DNA from 2 places in the Methyloversatilis sp. RAC08 genome. Region 2 is predicted to be linked to the other one. Evidence: predicted binding sites of a transcription regulator. Region 2 holds the regulator's gene; the other holds the start of a gene.
What was found. The regulator sigma-54, encoded in region 2, starts transcription at its own class of promoters, with help from an activator protein. The targets are predictions, from matches to a motif close to TGGCACNNTTCCTGCT.
Positions count from the first base shown of each region.

Region 1 (11,927 bases), 900 kb from region 2:
CTGCAGGCCGGAAGGAATGGTGTTCTGCTGCGTGTTCAGCGCGCCGGGCTGGCGCATCGTCTGATAAAGCAGGTCCTCGAACACGGCGCGCGCGCGCTTGAAACCGTTGGTGCTGACATTGGCGAGGTTGTTGGTGATGACATCGAGCTGGGTCTGATGTGCATCCATGCCGGTGCGGGCTATCCACAGCGAGCGGATCATGGTCGTATTCTCCGGTTATCGGTTGGACAGCAGCTGGGTCGCCGCCTGGTCATCGCGCTCTGCCGTGGTGAGCATGCGCGTCTGCATTTCGAACTGGCGCGACAGCGAAATCATCGCCACCACCTGATCCACCACATTCACATTGCTGCCTTCGAGAAAGCCACCGGCAACACGCACGTTCTGTGCCTGCGGAACCGCGCCCGGCGTGGTGACGCGGAAAAGGCCGTCATCACCACGCTTGATCGTGTTCTCGGGCGGATCGACCAGCTTGAGCCGGCCGATCTGATTGACCTGATTGACGCCACCGGTGCGCTGTACGGCCGACAGGGTGCCGTCGGCGCCGATGGTGACCTCGGTATCCGGCGGCACGGTGATCGGGCCGGTTTCGCCCTGCACCGGGATCCCGTTGTGGTTCTGCAGCACCCCGGTCGGGCTGATCTGCAGATGACCGTTGCGCGTATAGGCCTCGGTGCCATCAGGCATGGCCAGGGCGAACCAGCCACTGCCCTTGATGGCCACGTCGTAGGCGCCGCCGGTCTGCTGCAGCGGACCGGGCGTGAAATCGTTCTTGACGCTGGCATCCACCACGAAGGCTCGCGACGCGAACGCTTCGGTCTGCACCGGCACGGCGCGCAGCCGGTGCTCTTCGGCGCGATAGCCGGTACTCGACGCGTTCGCGAGATTCTGCGCGACAGACGCCTGGCGCTCCAGCGTCCATTTGGCGCCGCTCATCGCGGTATAGATCAGGCGGTCCATGGCGGTTCCTCAGTGGCGGTCAGCGCAGGTTGACCAGGGTCTGCATGATCTGGTCCTGCGTCTTGATCGACTGCGCATTGGCCTGGTAGGCGCGCTGCTGCGTGATCATGTTCACCAGTTCGGCCGTCAGATCCACGTTCGAGTCTTCCACTGCCGCCGGCTGCAGGCCGCCGCGGTTGCCGGTGCCCGGCGTGCCGACAGCCGGCGGACCGGAGAAGGATGTTTCAGCCCATGCATTGCTGCCCAGCTGTGTCATGCCATCCGGGTTCTGGAAGGTCGCCATGACGACCTGGCCCAGATTGCGCGACTGGCCGTTGGTGTAGCGCCCCTGCAGCACGCCTTCCGGCGATACGCTGATGCCGGACAGGCGACCGGAGGCGAAGCCGTCCTGCGCTACTGCGTTCACGCTAAAGGCGGAGCCGAACTGGGTCGAACCGGTCAGGTCTAGGTCGAAGGCCAGGGGGCTGGTTGCACCGGTGGTGACAGGAAACGACAGTGCTATCGTCGCCGGGGCTGTCAGACCGCCGTTGGAGTTGAACGCCAAGGCGGTTGGTCCGGTGGCCGTGCCGCCGTCAAGCGCGGTGTGCAAATTCCACGCATTCGCCGCTGTCTTGACGAAGTAGAGCGACATGATGTGGGAATTGCCGAGTGAATCGTAGGCCGTCAATGAGGTCGAGTAGGAAAAGCTGTTAGTGTTGATCGGGTCAAATGCTGGCAATGGGACGGGCGGAACCAGGCGCGAATCAAGGTTGACCGCCAGATCGGCTTCTTCCGTGGAGCGCGGCTCGCCGCCACTCAATGCGGTGTCGATGCGCAGATCGATCGGCGCCGTCACGACGATGTTGTCGTCGGCATCCGTGCCGTAACCGGTCAGCCGGTAGCCCGAGGCATTCACGATGTAGCCGTTCTTGTCCACCGAGAACTGACCGTTGCGCGTGTAAAGCACGGAACCGTTGTCGCTCATGCGGAAAAAGCCGTCGCCGTTGATCGCAAGATCAAGCGGATTGCTCGTCACGGTGATGTTGCCCTGACTGAACTGCTGGGCAACGCCATTGACCGTGGCGCCGATACCGATCTGCGACTGGCCGCCACCACCGAGGGTCGAGGCATACAGGTCAGAGAACTGGGCAGTGGATTGCTTGAAGCCTACGGTGGTCGAGTTCGCCACGTTGTTGCTGATGGCATCGAGTGCTTTGGACGCAATGTTCAGTCCGGAAAGTCCTTGCTGGAAGGCCATGATTCAACTCCCGATCAAAAGATCTGTTTGATGTTGTTGATGGACACCACGCCCTGATCCTTCAGATCAAGTTGCGTGTTGTTCCCGATGCGCTGCACGTTGTTGACCACAGCGAGATGAAGTGGCGTGGTGACAACATTGTCTTTTCCGTTGATGGCCTTGACTGAAAACGAGTACTTGCCGTCAGCAGCGACCGGAACCCCTGCCCTGTCCGTTCCATCCCAATGAAATTGCGCAATGCCTGCCTTCAGATCGTCAAGTTCCAGTTCCTTGACCACGACGCCATTGCTGTTCTTGATGCTGACCGTCACCTTCGCTGCATCAGCGGCGAGTTCGATAGCGCCCATCGACTTTCCATCGAACAGCTTCAGATCGTTGCCTTCCACCAGTACCGCGCGACCGATCAGCGACGCCGCCTGGAATTGCTGTGATTCGAGCGCATTGGAGGTAAGCGTCTCAAGCGCTTGCTGACTGGTCACGGAACTGTCGCTCAAGGTTTCGAGTGTCTTGTTCAGCTTCGTGATGCCATCCACCGTGCTGATCTGCGCCAGCTGAGAGGTGACCTGTGCGTTGTCCATCGGATTGAGCGGATCCTGCATCTTGAGCTGCGTGGTCAGCAGCATCAGGAAGCGGTTCTGCGCCTTGTCGATTTCCGAAGTCGCCTTGGTCTGCGTCGTGTTCAGCGAGCTGTAGATATCTGCCGCCGAGGTGTTGCCTGTTGAATTGACTGCCATGACGATTCCCTTACTGTCCGATGGAGAGGGTCTTGAGCATCAGCTGCTTCGCGGTATTCATCATTTCCGCATTGGTCTGATACGAGCGGGAGGCGGAAATCATGTTCACCATCTCTTCCACCACATTGACGTTGGGCATCTGTACATAACCCTCCTTGTTCGCCGCCGGATTGGTCGGGTCGTAGGTGGTGCGCAACGGCGCTGCGCTTTCGACGATCTGCGTCACGCGCACGCCATTGGCCTCACCGCCTTCGCTGATCGGACGCACTTCGAACACCACCTGCTTGGCTCGATAGGGCTGGCCATTGGCCGAGGTCACCGAATCCGCATTGGCCAGGTTGCTGGACACTGTGTTCAGGCGCACTGACTGAGCCGTGAGCGCCGACCCTGCGATGCCGAATACGTTGAACATGTTTCCCATGATCGGTCTCCTTACTGGCCTTGTATGGCGTTCTGCATCGTGCGCAGGCGACCGTTGATGAAGGTGAGCAGCGCCTCGTACTGCACGGTGTTCTCGGCAAAGGCAGCGCGCTCGACGTCCATGTCCACCGTGTTGCCGTCGAGGCTGGACTGCGTTTCGGTGCGGTACTTCATCGACGCATCCATCGATGCGTCACCCTTGGCTTCGATATGCCGCGCCGACGTGCGCGCAAGCTCGACCGGGCCGCCGAGTCGTCCGCCCATCGCGGCTTCCAGCGCGCCACGAAAGTCGACATCGCGCGCCTTGTAGTGCGGTGTATCGGCGTTGGCGATGTTGGCGGCCAGCGTTTGCTGGCGGGTTGCCCGCACGCCGAGGGCGGCTTGCGGGAGGTCGAGCAGTTTGTCGAGAGGGTTCGGCATGATGGGTATCCCATTGCAGCTATCGTGCCAGCCACTCTATGGCCCGATTGCCGGTCTGGATCGGCAAAAAAGGACGGTTGGTGCCCCGCCTTTCAACGCTATCTGCCGCCCGGAAGCGGCAAACCTTGCCGCTTCCGGGCTGTGTGATTCACCGCAAACCCAATGCCCGAGAGGGTTTGCGGGCCGGCAAGTACGGAATGCGGCAACTACCGGCCTTCAAGCCGGAACAGCGCCGTGCTTTCCGCCCTATTTGTGCCATCACGGCGCGGGCTCCGGTGGTGCAATGAAAACCTTGCCAAGGAGCCTGCCATGATCCGTCGTCTGCTGATCCCCTCATGTATTGCACTGTGCAGCGCGGCGCTGGCCGCGCCGCCGGTGGCGCCGGGCAGCGAACAGCTTCGGCGTGCGGTGGACGACTTCCTGCAGCAGCAGACGGCCGGGTTGCCGGGTCAGGCCAGTTTCGAGGTGGGGCAGGTCGACGCGCGGCTGGCACTTGAAAGCTGCGCCGCACACGAGGCATTCCTGCCGACCGGCAGCCGCGCCTGGGGTCGCGTGCAGGTCGGTGTGCGCTGTATCGCCGGCGCCAGCTGGACAATCTACGTGCCGGCGCGAGTCAAGGTCAGCGGCGACTATCTGGTCGCTGCGCGCGCGCTCGGTCGCGGCCAGATCATTGCCGATGGCGATTTCGGCTTCATGCGCGGCGAGCTGACCGAACTGCCACCCAATATGGTCAGTGATCCGCAGCAGGTGATCGGTCAGACGGTCAATGCCGCCATTGGCGCAGGCCAGCCGCTGCGCGCAGACTGGCTGCGCGCTCCGGTCGCTGTCCAGCAGGGCCAGCAGGTGAAACTGTTCGCGCGCGGCAACGGATTTGCGATCAGTCACGACGGCCGCGCACTGGCCAGCGCACAGCAGGGCCAGATGGTGCAGGTGCGCACCGGGCGCGGCCAGGTCGTCAGCGGCGTCGCCCGCCCGGGCGGTCAGGTGGAGGTTGTCTATTGAGTCAATCCGGCTGACACCAACAGGTCGGTCGCCACCGGCCCCGCCGCTTGGTATATTCATGAGCCTGCCGCCGTGTAGGACGGCTCCCTACAAAAAGTCCTAAAGTTTTGTAGCGGTGCCGTCGTAATACGAGTCGAACGTCTTATGAAAGGGTTCATCGTGAAAATCGACGGAACTGGAAAACCGCTTGCACCGACGGCAACTTCGGCTACCAAAAGCAGTTCGGCGAACAGCTCGACGGCTGCAACTTCATCTGCCGCCGCACCTGGCGCGCAGGTCGACATTTCGGGCACGTCCTCGAGACTGCGCGAACTTGAAGCGTCGGTCGCCAATGTGCCGGTGGTCGACAGCGCACGCGTCGACGAGATCAAGCAGGCCATCGCGGACGGCCGCTTCAAGGTCAACGCTGACCGCGTGGCCGACAGCCTGATCGAGAGCGTGCGTCAGATGCTGAACACACGCCCGGCAGCCTGATGGCCGCAACCGAGCCGGCTGCCCAGACGGCAGCGAGGTTGGCCGCACTGATGACCGAGGAAGCGGTGACCCTGCGCACCGCACTCGGTCATTTGCACGCCGAACGCCGCGCACTCGAAGCAGGCGAAGTGGATACGCTCGCCGTGCTGGCCGCCCGCAAATCCGAAGCGTACGGACGCCTGGCGCAACTGGGGGACGCACGGACCGCGCTGCTGGCCCGCGCCGGCAGCAAGCCGGGGCGTGACGACATTGAAGCGCTGTTCCAGAGCGCTCCCGACTGGGCTGCGTGCAGGCAGCCCTTCAAGGAACTTATCGCGCTTGCCCGGGAAGCCCACGACCTCAATCAGGCCAACGGCGTGCTCATCCGCGCGCAGATGAAGTCCAGCCAGCAGGCGCTGGCGGTGCTGATGTCGGCTTCGGAACAGGCATCAACCTACGGGCCGGACGGCCAGTCGATGGCGCGCAGCACCAGCCGTTCGCTCGGTAGCGCCTGATTTTTCCCGCGGTATTGATTGCGCCTGCGGCGATAGCCCGCGGGCTTTGGCGTTTGCGTTCTGGCTACAGCTTCGGGAAGCTCGATCCCAGACTGCCATCGGGTACGTCGGCCGGCCCGGATGGCTGCTGACCCGGCACGGTGACGCGCTCGGTCGAGTATGTTTCGATGCGGATAGACACCCGGCGGTTCTTCGCCCGGCCTTCTTCGGTCGCGTTGTCGGCCAATGGCCGCTGGTCGGCCAGACCGGCGGCGGTCAGCCGGGTCGTCAGGATGCCCTCGTCGGCAAATACCCGCGTCACGGCGCCCGCACGAACCGCCGACAGTTCCCAGTTGGAACCCAGCCTGCCGCCGGCCGGGACATTGTCGGTGTGGCCTTCGATCACCAGCGGGAAATCGGTGTAGAGCAGAACGCGCGCGATCGCGCCGATGATGTCCTGCGCAGCCGGCTCGAGCACGCTTTCACCCGGGCCGAAGAGGAATTTCGAGTCGAGATCCACCGTGATGCCCAGGGCGCCCTGGGTGACACTGGCCTGCCCTTCACGGGTCAGTGCGGACAACGCCTGCTGGATGTCTTTCGCCGCCTTGTCCGCCCGCTCGCGCCGCTCCTGCTCTTTCTGCGCCGCGCGATGGGCACGTAGTTCATCGATTTCGATCTGCATGCGTGCACTCTGGTCGGTGGCCGGCAGTTCGATCAGCCGCACCCCCTCGCGCGCCGCAAAGGCGCTGTTAAGAGATTGGCTCAGCGTCCGGTACTTGCCGTCATTGACCTGCGAAATTGCGTACATGACGACGAAAAATGCAAACAGCAGGGTCACCAGATCCGCATACGAAATGAGCCACCGGTCGTGGTTCTCGTCCGAATCGGGTACATAGCGACGCTTCCTCACGGTCCGCCTGCGCACTCAACCGGGCACCGGCGCGACATAGCCGAGCAAGCGGCTTTCGATGATGCGCGGGTTGTCGCCGTTGGCGATGCCGGCCAGACCGTCGACGAACATTTCGCGCAGGCTGATCAGCTGGGTGACATGCATCTGCAGCTTGCGCCCGATCGGCAGGAAGATCAGATTCGCGCTGCCGACACCGTAGATCGTCGCCACGAAGGCAGTGGCGATGCCGGCACCAAGCCGGGACGGATCGCCCAGGTTTTCCATCACGTGAATCAGGCCCAGAACCGCGCCCAGAATGCCTATCGTCGGTGCGTAGCCCGCGGCGGCATCCCACACACGGGCAGCCTGGCGCAGCGTGGTTTCGTAGGTCGTGATCTCGACCTCCATGACCTCGCGCAGGCGTTCCGAATCGGCGCCATCAACCAGCAACTGCACGCCCTTGCGGAAAAACGGGTCAGGTTCGTTGCCGATGTGTTTTTCCAGCACCAGAATGCCCTCGCGTCGCGACAGCGTGGCCCAGCCGACCAGTTTGCGGATCATGTCGTCGGGTAAGGCTGTCGGCGCAGAAAACGCCCAGCCGCCCATGCGCATGCCACGCATGAAAATGGGAAATCGGGTCTGCAGCATGGTCGCTCCCAATGTGCCCCCGAGCACGATGACCAGCGCGGCCGGCTGGAACAGCGATGACAGGCTGCCCCCTTCGAGCACCTGACCCGCCATGATGGCGGCGATGCCGAGAGCAAGGCCGACGATGCTGAGACGATCGACACGCATTGGAATCTGGCCGGCGCGCTCAGGTGCGCGCCGAGATGCGGCTGCGCAGGCGCGCGATGGCCTGACTGTGCAGCTGGCACACGCGCGATTCGGACACGCCGAGAATCTCGCCGATCTCGCGCAGGTTCAGGTCTTCTTCGTAGTACAGCCCCATGACAGTCTTTTCGCGATCCGGCAGATCGCCGATGGCGCGCACCAGTACGTCGCGCATGTTCTTGTCGAGCAGCCGGGCGAGCGGATCGAGATCTTCGGTGCCGACGCTGTGACGATCCAGATAATCATCGTCGTCACCGTTGGTGAAATCTTCGAAGTAGACGAGCTGGTAGCCTCGCGCCTCCTGCAGCATCTTCTGGTACTCGCCCAGCGGCATGCCGAGCGATTCGGCCAGCTCGCCTTCGGTCGGCTGACGGCCCTTGGCCTGCTCCAGCGTGGTGATGGCGGTTTCGATACGACGCATGTCGCGTCGCAGGCTGCGCGGCAGCCAGTCGTTTTCGCGCAGGCCGTCGAGCATGGCGCCGCGGATGCGCTGCACGGCATACGTTTCGAACTGCGCGCCGAGGCCTTCTTCATAGCGGTTCATCGCATCAAGCAGCCCGAGCATGCCGTTCTGGATGATGTCTTCGACCTGCACGCTGGCCGGCAACTTGGCCATCAGGTGGTAGGCGATGCGCTTGACCAGCGGCGCATAGTGCTTGGCGAGCTGGTCGCGGTCCAGTGTTCCGGATGCGGTATACATAGGTTGTCCTCTGCTTCGGCCGGCTGCGCGATCAGGCTACGCGTGCCGAAAGCCCATCTGGCAGTCCGGCCGGATCGCCTGACTGGGTGTCGTTGTGCGGCATCAACATACCGGGTTTTTCCGTCTCGCGGGTCACGAAGAGCTTTTCGGCAAGATCACGTCCGATCTTGAGGGCATCGTCACCCGCCACGACAAAATTCGGCCGCTGATAGCCGGCAGGCAGGCAACCCAGCCAGTGCAGCGCGCTGCCCAGATGTTCGCTCACCACGCCATTCAGGCTGGCGAAGGCCTGTCGGGCGTCCGACACCGAGCGGGCGCGGCTGACGCCGACATGCACCGGGCGCACGGCACCGGCCGACAGCGGCGCGTTGCCGGTCAGGTGGCGCTTGATAAGCGCGTATGCAGCGGTGACGCTGACACCGGAGGCTGCAGTCACCACCGCCAGACGGTCGGCACGACGGGCCAGCGCTGACAGTTGCGATTCTTCGAGCGCGCAATCGACGATAAGCAACTCGGTTTCGCGGGTCAGTTCGATCAATGCTTCGTCGAGCGCCTCAAGTTGCAGGCGATTCAGCTGCCTCGAATTCTGCGCAAGGCGCGCAGCCGGCACCACCGTCACGCCGTGCTGCGACAGCAGCGGTACCGACGCCAGCGGCGCATCCCGATTGATCGCCTGCAGCAGGTCAAGCCGCGATGTCAGCCCGAGACGGGCGGTCGCCGAACCCAGCCCCTGATGTTCGTCGATGACGGTGACACGCAGGCCGCTGCGCGCCGCCTCGATTGCGGCGCCGAGGGCCACCGAGGTCGCGCCGACGCCGGCCATCGCGCCCGCCACGCTGATGCGCTGGGTCGGGTAGCGGCGGAACATGGCGCGCAACCCGGCAGCCTGGTCCTTCATCGAATCAGCCACGGCTCACCTCGCTGCGCGCGGCGCGACGCGACGATGCCATGACCAGTCCGGCGTCCTGCACCGACAGGTGCTGTGGTGAATCCTCACCGGCCGCGCGCAACGCACGGTGCAGCAGGTAGGCGCGATTGGGGAGGTGCAGGTCTTCCGGCACGCGCTGGCCGTTGGCGACATAGAAGAGCGGCAACTGGTGGCGCATCAGTACGTCGAGCACCGGCCCGAGCGTCACCGATTCATCGACCTTGCTGATGATGGCACCCGCCAGATCGGCCCCGCCATTCGGCGCCGAGTAGGCGCGCACCACATCGTCGAGCGCATCCGCTCGGGCGACGGCGTTGAGCAACAGCAAGCGGCGCACATCACCGCTGGACGACAGCATGGCGATCTGTTCGGTCACCGCCTGATCGCGCTGGCTCATGCCGACGGTGTCGATCAGCACCATGTGCTTGTCGCGCAGTTCAACCAGCATGCGGCGCAGGTCGGAGGCATCGCGCACCGCATGCACCGGCACACCGAGGATGCGGCCGTAGATTCGGAGCTGTTCGTGGGCACCGATCCGGTAGCCGTCGGTCGTCAGCAGCGCCACCTTGTCGGCACCGTGTCGCACCACGCAGCGCGCGGCAAGCTTGGCCGTCGTCGTGGTCTTGCCGACACCGGTCGGACCGACCAGCGCGTACACGCCGCCTCGGTCGATGATGTCGGCGTCGGAATTGAGCGTGATCAGGTCGCGCCCGATCAGCGTACGCAGTTCGTTGCGCGCGGCGGCCAGCGAGTCGGAGGCGCCCAGCTGGTCGAGCAGGCGGTAGGTGGTGGTGGCGCTGAAGCCGGATTCCAGCATTTCGGCGGCGAGCGTGGCGTTGAGCGGCGACGTGCGCGACATTTCGCCCCATGCGAAACCGGCCAGCTGCTGTTCGAGCATGCGGCGGATGCTGCCCAGCTCGGCGCGCAGCGCACCGTCGATTTCGGGCGCCCGGTCGGCAACCGGGACGGTGGCGCGTTGCGGTGCCGGAACGGATTCGGCGGCCGGACGACGCAGCGCGACCTCGGCGTGGGCACCGAGCTGTACCGGATCGAGCTGTGCAGCGTCGGGCCTCGCTTGTTCCATGCGGGTGTTGGCGGCCGGAATGTCGCGGCCATAAGCCATGTCGCGCAGTTCGCTCGGCGTGGCCGGACGGGGTTTGTACGGTTGCCAGGGCTTGGGCGCGCGCACCTCGGTGCTCGCGGCAGCCACCCGGGCGGCGCTTGGCGCGGGACTGCGTGCGGCGCTGCGTGCGGCGACGCTGCTCGACAGCGTGAGCTGGAAGTCCTCGTCATCGGCTTGCGGCGCCATGGCGACCGGTTCCGCCTTCGGCGCCGGCTTTCTGGCTGCGGCCGTCATCGCGTCAAGTGCATTGGCCGGCAGCGCAAGGATTTCCACCCCGCCTTCGACCGGTCGATTGGACAGCACGATGGCGTCCGGACCGAGCTCTTCCTTGATGCGACGAAGTGCGTCGCGCGCACTGGCTGCGAGGTATTTGCGAGGCGTCATGATTTGACTCCGATGACAGAGGTCACTTTGATGGTGCGTGTTTCAGGAACTTCGGAATTGGCAACAACTTTCAGACTCGGTACGGCGCGGCGCAGGAAGCGCGACAGCAGCCAGCGCAGCGGCGCGGGTACCAGCAGCACGGCTGGTAGACCCATTTCTTCCTGCTGCTGCGCGCTGCGGGCGACTTCGTGCATCAGCGTGTCGGCCAGACCAGGTTCGATCACGGAACCGTCACCGCCGGAACCCAGAGCCTGGCCGAGCAGGCGCTCGAGGCCCGGGTCGAGCACCATGACCTGCACATCGGCATTGCCGGGGAACAGCTGCTGCACGATGGCGCGGCCCAGCGCCACGCGGACGCGGGAAGTCAGCTCCAGCGTGTCCTGGGTACGCGCCGCATAGTCAGCCAGCGTTTCGATGATGGAGCGCATGTCGCGAATGGCCACGCCCTCTTCAAGCAGGCTCTGCAGCACACGCTGCACGGTGCCCAGCGGCAGCGCCTTGGGCACCAGGTCCTCGATCAGGCGTGGTTGATCCTTGCCGACGTGGTCGAGCAGCGCCTGCACTTCCTGCCGGCCGAGCAGTTCTGCAGCGTGGCTCAGGATGAGGTGGTTCAAGTGGGTCGCCACCACGGTGGCCGCATCGACGACGGTGTAGCCCAGCGCATGCGCCTGTTCTCGCAGACCTTGTTCGATCCACACGGCCGGCAGGCCGAACGCCGGATCCTTCGCTTCACGGCCTGGCAGCGCTCCCGCCACTCGCCCCGGGTTGATCGCCATCAGGCTGCCCGGATACGCCTCGCCGCTGCCGACATCGACGCCCTTGAGCGTGATGCGGTAGCCGTTGGGCTTGAGTTCGAGGTTGTCGCGGATGTGCACCGGTGCGGTCAGGAAGCCAATTTCGGCGGCGAACTTCTTGCGCAGGCCACGGATGCGCTTCAGCAGTTCGCCGTCCTGTCCGCGATCGACCAGAGGGATCAGGCGGTAACCGACTTCGAGGCCCAGCGTATCGACCGGCACCACGTCGCTCCATGCCGCTTCCTGCGACTCGGGCATCACCACGCTGGCGCCTTCGGCCGCCTGCGCCGCGGCCGCTTTCTCGGCGACTTCCTTCGCCTTTGGCGCCGCCTGGGCATTCACACCGCGCCATGCCAGATAGCCCAGCACCGAGGCGAGCAGCAGGAACACGAAGTTGGGCATCCCCGGGATCATGCCCATCAGGCCGAGGATGCCGGCAGAAATGGCCAGTACGCGCGGGTCGCCGAACAGCTGGCCGATGACTTGGCCGCCGACGTCCTGACCACTGCCGACACGCGACACCACCAGACCGGCTGCGATCGAAATGATCAGCGCCGGAAT
Region 1 covers NZ_CP016448.1:814,853-826,779, forward strand. Annotated here, with positions in the region: gene flgG (flagellar basal-body rod protein FlgG) at 1-201, opposite strand, end outside; gene flgF (flagellar basal-body rod protein FlgF) at 217-957, opposite strand; gene flgE (flagellar hook protein FlgE) at 977-2,194, opposite strand; gene BSY238_RS03695 (flagellar hook assembly protein FlgD) at 2,209-2,928, opposite strand; gene flgC (flagellar basal body rod protein FlgC) at 2,939-3,340, opposite strand; gene flgB (flagellar basal body rod protein FlgB) at 3,361-3,768, opposite strand; gene flgA (flagellar basal body P-ring formation chaperone FlgA) at 4,078-4,770, shown strand; gene flgM (flagellar biosynthesis anti-sigma factor FlgM) at 4,930-5,244, shown strand; gene BSY238_RS03720 (flagella synthesis protein FlgN) at 5,244-5,738, shown strand; gene BSY238_RS03725 (flagellar motor protein MotB) at 5,803-6,627, opposite strand; gene BSY238_RS03730 (flagellar motor protein) at 6,643-7,401, opposite strand; gene BSY238_RS03735 (RNA polymerase sigma factor FliA) at 7,421-8,137, opposite strand; gene BSY238_RS03740 (MinD/ParA family ATP-binding protein) at 8,169-9,047, opposite strand; gene flhF (flagellar biosynthesis protein FlhF) at 9,040-10,572, opposite strand; gene flhA (flagellar biosynthesis protein FlhA) at 10,569-11,927, opposite strand, start outside.
Region 1: a site for sigma-54 is predicted at 3,783-3,798, ahead of flgB (flagellar basal body rod protein FlgB). Genes of this name have one in related genera too.

Region 2 (11,927 bases):
TTTGCGTCGATGATCTTGTAGCGCATGCCGATGATCCACACGCCGGCGGCAGCGGCGGTCTCGACCGATCCGACCGCTTCGCCGGCGGCGTAGCTGCCGCGGCTGCCGCCGAGGATGCCGATGATGTTGCCGATCGCCCGTCCGCTGATGCCTTCCTTCGCGGCAGCGACCTGCTCCGCTTTCAGGATGTCGAATTTCACGACGTACTTGGTCGTCTTCAGCTTGCCCTTCTGCAGCATCTTGCGTGCCGAGTCCGGGTCGCCCATCGAGTATGCCAACTGGAACTCGCCCAGCAGCGGGCCGAGATCGGACCGCTCCAGCACCTTGAAATTGGCCTGCGACAGCTCGAGTTCGCCGAAGTCGGCAATGTTGTTGGAGGCGAACTTCTGCGTGAAGGTGGCATTGTTGCTCTTGATCTCGCCCGGCACGACGATGACGGTCGGCCCCTTCTTGTTCTTGTTGCTGTACTCGACAGCCTTGTACATCGCCTTGTCGGCGCTTTCGTTGGCCTTGTCGGAAGTGCTGGTGCCGGCCGTCGGCGAAGCGCTCTCGAACGTCGGCTGTGCGAAAGCCGGCGCCCCGATGCATGCCAGTGCGACTGCAAGTGCCACCCTGTGGCGCAACATCCCGTGGTTGATAGTCATGACATCCCTTTCATTTGGTCATCCCGATCGATTTCATGCCGGTTCTGCGCCGACTGGAAGTGCCCTGGCCTGCCGGCCGTTGCCCTGGTGCGAACTGCCTATCTTCGTTTGTTGCCGGCGGTCGATGCCGCATGCGCGCAGTAACCGCCCAGCAGCGTGCTCACCACGCCATCTGCCTTTTCTTCCACCAGCGTGCCGGCCATGGCCAGCGTGTCGCTGCCCGAATACGACTCGGCCGACGCCTGGGCATCGGACAGCAGCGTGCCGTCAGGCTTCATGAGCGCGAAGGCGATCGTCACGTAGACCTCGGGAATGCGTACTACCGGATTCAGCATCGAGCGCGACGCGATCGTGCCACGCAGGACGAGCTGGGCGCCCATCTTCTTCGAAGCCGCCAGTGCGGCGTCCGGATCGTTGCGGAAGTAGGCGTCAACTTCGGCCTGAGCGATGTGGGCCGTGATTTCCTGCTGGGAATAGGTGCGGATGCCCTGCCTGAGCAGGCGCTTGTTGATCGAATTGAAATGCGGGCTGTAGCGGGCCTGGCTGGCGCTGATGCCTTCGCCGGTGCGCTCGCCCATGACGATCATGATCTTCTTTCGCTTCAGCTCGGCGAGACAGCCTGCGGGGAGGGACAGCGCCGTGTGCGAGGTGGCGCGGCGTTCTTCTTCAGCCCGCGCGTCCTTCTCCGCCTCTTCGGAAAAACTGAATGCCGCAGCCATCGACGCGGCTGCAAGGAGCGTCACGCCACACAGCAGCCGGATGCCCTTGTTGCAATAGCGCAGCACGACGTACCCCGACAGTCGAACACCGCTTGACTATAGCAAAAGGGCATCGCGTCGCTGCTCGCCTTGCGGCACGATTCATGTCGGGTTGTTGCATAAGCCACATCGGCCGGTGCCGTGGATGCGACACCGGCAACATCAAGGTCAGGCCTTGACGCATTCCGCTATGAAGGACTTTCTTTCTTCGCCCTTGAGCGCCTTTTCGGTGGCTTCGGTGCGGCACTGCTTCTTGCGGTCCTTCAGCGCACCCGCTTCGTCGGCCGTCAGCGTCTGTTTTGCGGCAGAACCCGACGACAGGCAGCCGCTCATGAAGCTGCGACGTTCATCGCCCTTGAGCGCCTTCTCCTTCGCTTCGGCATTGCAGGCTTTCATCTTCTCCTGCTGCGGCCCGGCGATGGCGGCGCTCGGCGAGACGAGCAGAAAGGCTGCTGACAGGACAGTCAGCGTCGAGGACAAGCGGTATGCGGACATGATGTACCTCCTCACGACAACAATGAATGAACATGCGAATCGACTGACAGGCGCCAGTCGATTCGCATGATATTCGCATGTCATCGAACAGGGAAGTTCTGTTTCAGCCCTCGTCGCCGCCAAGCGCGCGGCGCTGACGTTCTACGAATTCGAGTGTGGAGTCGATGCCGCGGAAACGGAGAATCGTGACGCGTACGGCCGCCTCGACCAGCACGGCCAGATTGCGTCCGGCCGCCACCGGTATGACAACCTTGCGTATCTTCACGCCGAGGATGTCCATGACCTCGTTGTCGAGCGGCATGCGCGTGGCTTCAGGCAGACCGGTTACCTGCTTCTGCAGATGCACGACGAGCTGCAGCTTCATCTTGCGCCGACAGGCAGTTTCACCGAATACCGTCCGGATATTCAGCACGCCCAGCCCGCGAACTTCGAGAAAGTCCTTCAGCAATTCGGGGCAGCGCCCCTCGAGTACGGTCGGCGCGATGCGCGAGATTTCCACGCAGTCGTCGGCAACCAGCCCGTGCCCGCGCGAAATCAGTTCGAGCGCAAGTTCGCTCTTGCCGACACCCGAATCACCGGTGATCAGCACGCCCATGCCAAGCACATCCATCGATACGCCGTGCAGCGTGGTCTGGTCGGCCAGTTCGCGCGCGAGGTAGGCGCGCACCTGGTCGATGACCGATGCCGCACTGCGTTGCGTGGTGATCAGCGGAATGCCGTGCTCCGCACAGCCGGCGCGTATGGCGGCCGGCGGCTGGGCGCCGTCGGCGACGATGAAGGCCGGCGGATGGGCTTCCAGCAGCGAACCCACGATGTCCTCGACCTTGCGCGGACTGACGTTTTCAACCCACAGGATTTCCGGCACGCCGATGACCTGGATGCGCCGGGTGTGAATGGTATTGAGATGCCCGACGAGATCGGCGGGCGACAGGCCGATCTGATCGGCAACGATCAGTGTGTTGCCGTCGCCGCACTGCCACTGCAGGCGAAGACGGTCGCGATTGTCCTCAAACAGCCGCGCGACGCTGAGCTTCCGCATGCACCGGTTGCCAGGTGGTGAATAGAGCGTGGATGGCAGCGGCGTCTGCTGCCTGAAGCAGCTGTTCGCGGAACGCCTTGTCTGCAAACATTTGTGCCAGCTCGGACAATATCTGCAGATGCAGCTCGGTTGCCTGCTCGGGCACCAGCAGCACGAACAGCAGATTGACCGGTCGGCCGTCCGGCGCATCGAAGGCGACCGGCGTATCCAGCCGCACAAACCCGCCGATGGCTTCCTTCAGACCCTTGATGCGGCCGTGCGGAATCGCCACGCCCTGACCGAGTCCGGTGGAGCCGAGCTTTTCCCGTGCGAACAGGCTGTCGAACACCTGGCTGCGGGCAATACCCTGATGGTTCTCGAACAGCAGGCCGGCCTGTTCGAACACACGTTTCTTGCTGCTGGCCTCAAGGCCGATACAGACATTCGAAACGGGCAACAGCTTGGCGATGAGCGTCATGTCAGGGGCTACTCCGAACACGCGGCGGGCGCGATTACCGGATATCGGAAACCGCGCCGTGAAGTTGATTGCACTGCAACAAGACGTCGGATTATACGCTCGTGACAGATGGCAATCGTGTCATTCTGCCGCTTGGTGCTTGACCGACTCGCGCGTGTGCTCGTTCGATTTTTCCTTGTGTTTGAGCACCTGACGATCGAGTTTGTCCATCAGGTTGTCGAGGGTGGCATACATGTCTTCGCTTTCCGCTTCGACGAAGATGTCGCGGCCTCGCACGTGCAGAGTGACTTCCGCCTTCTGTCGCAGCTTTTCGACAGTCAGAATCACGGAAACGCTTGTTACGTGGTCGAAATGGCGGATCACGCGTTCGAGCTTGGACTCGATGTAGTCGCGGATCGGCTGCGTCACTTCAAGATGATGGCCGGTGATGGTGAGGTTCATGCTGCCTCCTGTCGTTGCGGGACGGAATATGCGGGACGGTCCGGGCGTTCGTCATTGAACGCGCTAGATCGCCTTGCGCACGCTGACCGGCGGGATGTTGAGCGATTCACGGTATTTGGCGATGGTGCGCCGCGCAACCACGATGCCCTGCTGACCCAGTATTTCCGCGATGCGCGAGTCCGACAACGGACGCTTGGCATCCTCGGCACCCACCAACTGGCGGATGAGTGCGCGGATTGCGGTGGCTGAGCAGGCCCCGCCGCTTTCGGTTGCCACATGGCTGCCGAAAAAATATTTCAGTTCGAACAGGCCGCGTGTCGTCGCCATGTACTTCTGCGACGTCACCCGAGAAATGGTGGATTCATGCAGTTCCAGCGTCTCCGCGATCTCGCGCAGCGTCAGCGGCCGCATCGCAACCTCACCGAATTCGAAGAACTGGCGCTGGCGCTCGACGATGGCCTGAGAGACACGCAGGATGGTGTCGAAGCGCTGCTGGACATTCTTGATCAGCCACTTGGCCTCCTGCAGCTGGCCGGACAGACCGCTGCCGCGCTGGCCCTGCAGGATTTCCGCATACAGCCGGTTGATCCGCAGACGCGGCATGGCATCCGGATTGAGCAGCGCCGTCCATTGGCCGCGCACCTTGCGCACCACGACGTCGGGCACGATGTAGCGCGCATCGATCGGCGCGAACTGGGCACCCGGACGGGGGTTGAGCGAACGGATCAGGTTCTGTGCGGCGCGCAGCAGTTCTTCATCGCAGCCGACCGCACGCCGGATCTTGGCGAAATCACGCGCAGCCAGCAGATCGATGTGCTGATCGATGATGACGCGTGCAAGCGTCGATACTTCGTCGGTCGCCAGGAAGTTGAGCTGCATCAGCAGGCATTCGCGCGGGTCGCGCGCCGCCACGCCGGGCGGGTCGAAGTTCTGCAACTGGCGCAGCGCGATCGACAGGTCGTCGAGGTCGATGTCGGCCTCTTCCGGCAGCAGCTCGACCAGTTCGTCCAGGCCCTGGTTCAGGTAGCCGTCATCGTCAAGCGCTTCGATCAGCAGGCGGATCAGATAGCGGTCGCGCTCGCTCATCTGCGACAGGGCGAGCTGGCCGCACAGGTGGTCCCTCAGCGAGGTACCGGCCGCCTGCACGTCCTGGTAGTCGCCATCGTCATCGTCGCCGCCGCTGCGCGTACCGTAGTTGCCGCCTTCGCCCGACCACTCGTCCATGTCGGCGCTGCCCGTACCCTCGGGGGCACGTTCGTCGGCGCTGGCCTGGGTGCTTTCCTGCGGCGCATCGCGCACCTCGGCAACGCTTTCGGGCGGCGGCTGGAAGCTGGCGGTGGCATCCGGCTCGTCACGCTCGAGCATCGGGTTCTCATCGAGGAAACGTTCGATTTCCTGATTGAATTCGATGGTCGACAGCTGCAATAGCCGGATCGACTGTTGCAGCTGCGGTGTCAGCGCAAGATGCTGGGAAAGTTTGAGTTGCAGCGACTGCTTCATGGTGTGCAAATTTCGGCGGGCTACAGGCGGAAATGCTCGCCCAGATAGACCTTCCTGACACTTTCGTTATACACGATTTCGTCCGGCCGGCCGCTCGCCAGCACCTCGCCTTCGTTGATGATGTAAGCCCGGTCACAGATGCCCAGCGTTTCCCGCACATTGTGGTCGGTGATCAGAACGCCGATGCCGCGTTCCTTCAGGAAGCGGATGGTTTTCTGGATGTCGATCACCGCAATCGGGTCCACACCGGCGAACGGTTCGTCGAGCAGGATGAAGCGCGGCGACGTGGCCAGTGCGCGGGCGATCTCGACACGCCGCCGCTCGCCGCCCGACAGCGCCACGGCCGCACTCTTGCGCAGGTGGGCAATGCCCAGTTCGGCCAGCAATTCTTCCAGCCGCTGTGCTCGCACCCGCGCATCCTTCTCGTTCAGTTCCAGGATGGCGAGGATGTTCTCCTCGACGTCCAGCTTGCGGAATACCGAGTTCTCCTGCGGCAGATAGGACAAGCCCTGGTGCGCCCGCCGGTGTATCGGCAGGTGCGTCAGCCGCTCGCCATCAAGGTGGATCTCGCCGCCGTCGGCCGTGACCAGGCCGACGATCATGTAGAAACAGGTCGTCTTGCCGGCACCGTTCGGGCCCAGCAGACCGATCACTTCGCCGCTGCCAACCTCGAAGGACACATCCTTCACGACCGGGCGCGATTTGTATTTCTTGCGCAGCCGCTCAACCTTGAGCCGGCTGGCACTCCGGTTTTCAGTCATCTTGGTCGGGTTGTTCGCGCAGTACCTTGCGTATGCTATCGGCGGAAAAACCGCGTGATTGAAGAAATCTCGCCTGCCGTGCCCAGGCCTTCGCATCCTGCGGTGCGGCATCGAACCGGCGCGCCCATACGGCACGTGCACGGACGGTTTCATCCTGTTCCAGTGCGGCCAGCGCGGCACCCGCGTCATCTTCCGGCACACCACGGAGTTTCAGTTCGTGCTGCAGGCGACGCGCACCGAAGCGCGTTGCACGTGACGACACGAATTGTTCCGCAAAACGTGCATCCGAAACGAGGCCACATTCCTCGAAACGCGTCAGCAGCGCTGCGATATCGTCATGGTTGCCGTCCTCCGACAGTTTTCGCACCAGTTCAGCGCGACTGTGATCACGCCGCGCGAGCAGGCGCAGGGCCTTCTCGCGCAGGCTTGCGCTCACGCAGCCTCTTCCCGTCCTGCCACAACGACGCCCATTTCAGGCATGCCGCAGGCCACGCGCACCTTGTTCTCGATCTCGCGTGCCATGACCGGATTGGCGCGCAGGAACTCGCGCACGTTGTCCTTGCCCTGGCCGATGCGCTCGGTGCCGTAGGAATACCAGGCGCCCGACTTTTCTACGAATTTGTGCAGCACGCCCAGCTCGATGATTTCGCCTTCGCGCGAAATGCCCTCGCCGTACAGGATGTCGAATTCGGTCTGCTTGAACGGCGGCGCAACCTTGTTCTTCACCACCTTGACGCGGGTTTCCGAGCCGATCACCTCTTCGCCCTTCTTGATCGCGCCGATGCGGCGGATGTCGAGGCGGACCGAGGCATAGAACTTCAGCGCATTGCCGCCGGTGGTGGTTTCCGGATTGCCGAACATGACGCCGATCTTCATGCGGATCTGGTTGATGAAGATGACCATCGTGTTGGTGCGCTTGATGCTCGCCGTCAGCTTGCGCAGCGCCTGACTCATCAGGCGGGCCTGCAGGCCGGGCAACGAATCGCCCATTTCGCCCTCGATTTCGGCCTTCGGCGTCAGCGCGGCGACCGAGTCGATGACGATCACGTCCACACCGCCGGAACGCACCAGCATGTCGACGATTTCCAGTGCCTGCTCGCCGGTGTCGGGCTGGGAAATCAGCAGGTCGCTGACATTTACGCCAAGCTTGCCGGCGTACTGCACGTCGAGTGCGTGTTCGGCGTCGATGAAGGCCGCCGTGCCGCCGATCTTCTGCATTTCGGCGATGACCTGCAGCGTCAGCGTGGTCTTGCCGGATGATTCCGGACCGTAGATTTCGACCACCCGACCGCGCGGCAGGCCGCCGATTCCGAGCGCGATGTCCAGTCCCAGCGAACCGGTCGATACGGCCTGGATGTCGTTTTCGAGCTGGCCGTCGCTCATGCGCATGATCGAGCCCTTGCCGAACTGCTTCTCAATCTGTGCCAGCGCTGCCGCGAGCGCCTTGGCCTTGCTGTCGTCCATGCGGAATCCTTTCGTTTGCTTTCGGTCGATTATGGCACAGTTCTTGCCACGTGCTTTCAGGTCTGCGCTGCCAGCAAAGCCAGCAGCACAGTCAGTGTATGACGTACGGATAGGCGGCGCACGGTTTCGCGGTCGCCATCGAAATGACGCGTTTCGCTGCGCTCGACGCCACCCTTCACGGCCCAGCCGAAGCACACCGTGCCGACCGGCTTGCCCGGTGTCGCACCGCCCGGACCGGCAATGCCGGTGACCGACAGCGCGACCGTTGCGGCCGACCGGGCCAGCGCACCGCGCGCCATGGCCAGCGCGACCGGCTCGCTGACTGCGCCGTGCGCGGCCAGCAATTCGACCGGCACATCGAGCAGGCGCTGCTTGGCGGCGTTCGAGTAGGTCACCAAACCGCAGTCAAACCAGCCCGAGCTGCCGGCGGTGGCGGTCAGCACTTCTGCCACCCAGCCCCCGGTGCACGATTCAGCCGCAACGACGACATGCCCTGACGCGACACACGCTGCGCCCACCGCGGCCGACAACGCAGCGAATTCCTCGTCCATCATGCAAAACGCTCCAGCAGCAGCTTGCCCAGCGCCAGCGACACCATGGCGAACAGGGCCGCAATCAGGTCGTCCAGCATGACACCGAAGCCGTTCTTCATGTGGATATCGACCCAGCGCGCCGGTGGCGGCTTGAATATGTCGAACAGGCGGAACGCGAGGAAGGCCGCAAGCTGCCAGAAGAAATCGGGCGGCGTCACCCACAGCACGAGCCAGAAGGCGACGATTTCGTCCCACACGATGGCGCCGTGGTCGGGCACGCCGAGGTCGCGCCCGGTGCGCTGGCAGGCCAGCGAACCGATGATGACGGCGATCAGCAGGAAAATGCCGAAGGCCGCGTCGGAAAACGACGGCTTGATCAGCAGATACAGCGGCCAGGCCGCCAGCGTGCCCCAGGTGCCGGACGCGAACGGCACCAGACCGCTGCCGAAGCCGCAAGCCAGCATGTGGGCCGGATGGGCAAGGAAACCGAAGCCGGGCGGAACGGAGGTCTTGATCATCGCTTCAGGAAAAGTGGTCGTAGCCGCGGTGCGCGACCGGCAGTTCGCAACCCTGCGCATCGACCAGGCTGACATCACCGGCACCGCCGGCACGCATCGCGCCGATGCGGGTGAGCGGCAGCGACATGCTGTCTGACAGCCGGCGCAACGCATCGTGCGCACTGCGCGGCGCGCAGAACAGCAATTCATAGTCGTCGCCGCCGGCCAGCAAGGCGCGACGAACGGTGGCCTCGTCATCGCAGGCGGCGCGCAGCGCGGGCCAGGGCAAAGCTGCGTCTTCGACCACTGCATGCAGGCCGCTGGCCGCGGCAATATGACCCAGATCGGCCAGCAGTCCGTCGGATACGTCGATCGCCGCGCCTGCAAGGTCGTGCAGGGCGCGTCCGAGCGCCACCTGCGGCAGCGGCTTTTCCAGCGCCGCGATGCATTCGTCGCGACACGCATTCTTCAGGCGCAGGCGGCCGAGCGCGTCGGCCAGCCCCAGCGCGGCCCGGCCCGGCTGACCGGACACCCAGATATCATCGCCGACGTGCGCTCCGCTTCGGCGCAGCGCCTTGCCGGTCGCCACTTCGCCGAATGCCGTCACGCACAGCGTCAGCGGGCCGCGCGTCGTGTCGCCGCCAATCAGGTCGACGCCATATATATATGCGCAATCGAAGAATCCGTCAGCGAAAGCGGCCAGCCAGTCGTCGTTCACCTGCGGCAGAGACAGGGCAAGCGTGACCCAGCGCGGAGTGGCTCCCATGGCTGCGAGGTCGGACAGATTGACTGCCAGCGTCTTCCAGCCGAGTCGGCGCGGATCGGTATCGGGCAGGAAGTGGGTGCCGCTGACCAGCATGTCGCTGGTGACGGCCAGTTCGCAGCCGGCAGACGGGCTGACCAGCGCACAGTCATCACCCGGCCCGAGCGCCGCGCCACGCATCGGCCGGACGAAGTGGCGGCGGATCAGCTCGAATTCCGGGCTCACCGGACTCACCGGAATAGCGGCTATCGACGCGGACGGTTGCGCGCCGCCTCGACTTCCACGGCGCGCAATTGCGGCGCCAGCTTGTCGAGTACGCCATTGATGAACTTGTGGCCATCCGAGCCACCGAAATCCTTTGCGAGTTCGATCGCTTCGTTGATCACGACGCGGTACGGCGTTTCGATCTGGTGCGCCAGCTCGAAGGTCGCCACCAGCAGGATGGCGTGCTCGACCGGCGACAATTCGCCGACCGGCCGGTCGAGGTGACTGCCGAACTGGACGCGCAATGCGTCGGCCTTGTCGTGCGCGCCATTGAGCAAGGTGCGGAACAACTTGCGGTCGACCTTCGTGAAGCCGTCGTCTTCGCTCAGGTGCGCGTCGATCGCCGGCAGGTCGTTGCCGGACAGCAACCACTGGTAAATGCCCTGTACCGCGAATTCACGGGCCAGACGGCGGCCGGATTTGCGCGGTGCGTCGGCGGTCTTGATGTCGCCGGTGTCGGAGGTGTTGTCCATGGATCAGTCTGTCAGGGTGGCGATCAGTCGGGCCATTTCGACCGCGGCGCGGGCGCAGTCGGCGCCCTTCTCGTGCATGCGGGCAAGCGCCTGGTCATCGTCTTCGGTGGTCAGCACGCCGTTGGCAATCGGCACGCCGGTCTTGAGTTGCACGTCGGACACGCCGCGCGCCATTTCGTTGGACACGATTTCGAAGTGGTAGGTCTCGCCGCGGATGACCGCACCGAGCGCGACCAGCGCGTCGTACTTTCCGGACAATGCAAGCCTTTGAAGTACCAGCGGCAGCTCAAGCGCGCCGGGCACGCTCACGATGAGCGTGTCGGCCGGTGCCACGCCCAGCGTGCGCAGTTCGGCGCAGCATGCAGACAGCAGGCCGCTGCCGATGTCCGGGTTGAAGCGGGCCATCGCAATGGCGACGCGCAGGCCCTTGCCGTCGAGATTTTCGGCGATTTCGGGAATGTCATTGAAGCGCGGCATGGTGGTTCTCGCTTGTTCGGTCAGTCTGTCAGGTAGCCGGCCAGTTCGAGGTCGAAGCCGGCCATGCTCGGAATCTTGCGCGGGTTGGCCAGCAGCCTCATCTTGCGCACGTTCAGCGAACGCAGTATCTGCGCGCCGACGCCGAAGGTGCGGGCATCCCAACGCACGGCCGGCGCCGCGCCCGGATCATCGAGCAGGCGGCGCAGGTCGGCGTCGGTTTCGGTCCGGCGCAACATGACGATGACGCCACGGCCGGCGTCGTTGATGATCTGCATCGAGCGGTCGATGCTGAAACTGTGGCGCGGGCTGTCGCCGTCGAGGAAATCGAGCACCGAAATCGGTTCGTGCACGCGCACCAGTGTTTCCACGTCGGGATCGATGTCGCCCTTGACCATGGCGAGATGGATTTCGCCGGTGGTCATGTCTTCGAAGCCGTGCAGCATGAAGCGGCCGTAGGCGCCGCTGACCTCGCGCCGAGACACTTCGCGCACCAGCGCCTCGGTGGCCGCGCGCCACGCGATCAGGTCGCGGATGGCGCCGATCTTCAGGCCGTGCTCTTTGGCGAATTCGATCAGGTCGGGCAGACGCGCCATCGTGCCGTCGTCCTTCAGTATTTCGCAGATCACGGCCGCCGGCTCCAGCCCGGCCAGATGGGCCAGATCGCAGCCGGCTTCGGTGTGGCCGGCGCGGATCAGCACGCCACCCTTCTGTGCGGTCAGCGGGAAGATGTGGCCGGGCATCACGATGTCGTCGGGTTTCGCGTTGCGTGCCACGGCGACCTGGATGGTGCGCGCGCGGTCGTGCGCCGAAATGCCGGTGGTCACGCCGGTCGCCGCCTCGATCGACGCGGTGAACGCGGTGCCGTGCGGCGTGCGGTTGTGGCGCACCATCTGTTCCAGCCCGAGCTGGCGGCAGCGCTCTTCGGTCAGCGTCAGGCAAACCAGGCCGCGACAGTGCTTGACCATGAAATTGATCGCTTCCGGAGTGACGAATTCGGCCGCCAGCACCACGTCGCCCTCGTTTTCGCGATCTTCCTCATCGACCAGGATGACCATGCGGCCGGCCTTGATGTCGGCGATGATGTCCTGCACCGGTGCCAGTGCGCTCATGCGTTGTCTCCTGCAGCCATCATGCGCTCCGCGTAGCGGGCGATCAGGTCGATTTCGAGATTGACGCGACTGCCGGCGGCGAGCGCGCGCAAGGTCGTGACCGCGACGGTGTGCGGAATCAGATTGATCGAGAATTCGCAGCCATCGTCGACATCGGTCACGCGATTGACCGTCAGGCTGACGCCCTGCACCGTGATCGACCCTTTGCGCGCGATGTAGCGCGCCAGCGGCCGCGGCGCGACGATGACCAGT
Region 2 covers NZ_CP016448.1:1,719,626-1,731,552, forward strand. Annotated here, with positions in the region: gene BSY238_RS07955 (hypothetical protein) at 1-644, opposite strand, end outside; gene BSY238_RS07960 (hypothetical protein) at 743-1,429, opposite strand; gene BSY238_RS07965 (PsiF family protein) at 1,571-1,897, opposite strand; gene hprK (HPr(Ser) kinase/phosphatase) at 2,001-2,936, opposite strand; gene ptsN (PTS IIA-like nitrogen regulatory protein PtsN) at 2,905-3,393, opposite strand; gene hpf (ribosome hibernation-promoting factor, HPF/YfiA family) at 3,514-3,834, opposite strand; gene BSY238_RS07985 (RNA polymerase factor sigma-54) at 3,898-5,334, opposite strand; gene lptB (LPS export ABC transporter ATP-binding protein) at 5,355-6,095, opposite strand; gene recX (recombination regulator RecX) at 6,088-6,531, opposite strand; gene recA (recombinase RecA) at 6,528-7,559, opposite strand; gene BSY238_RS08005 (CinA family protein) at 7,616-8,110, opposite strand; gene BSY238_RS08010 (phosphatidylglycerophosphatase A family protein) at 8,110-8,556, opposite strand; gene thiL (thiamine-phosphate kinase) at 8,615-9,577, opposite strand; gene nusB (transcription antitermination factor NusB) at 9,598-10,089, opposite strand; gene ribH (6,7-dimethyl-8-ribityllumazine synthase) at 10,093-10,566, opposite strand; gene ribBA (bifunctional 3,4-dihydroxy-2-butanone-4-phosphate synthase/GTP cyclohydrolase II) at 10,587-11,675, opposite strand; gene BSY238_RS08035 (riboflavin synthase) at 11,672-11,927, opposite strand, start outside.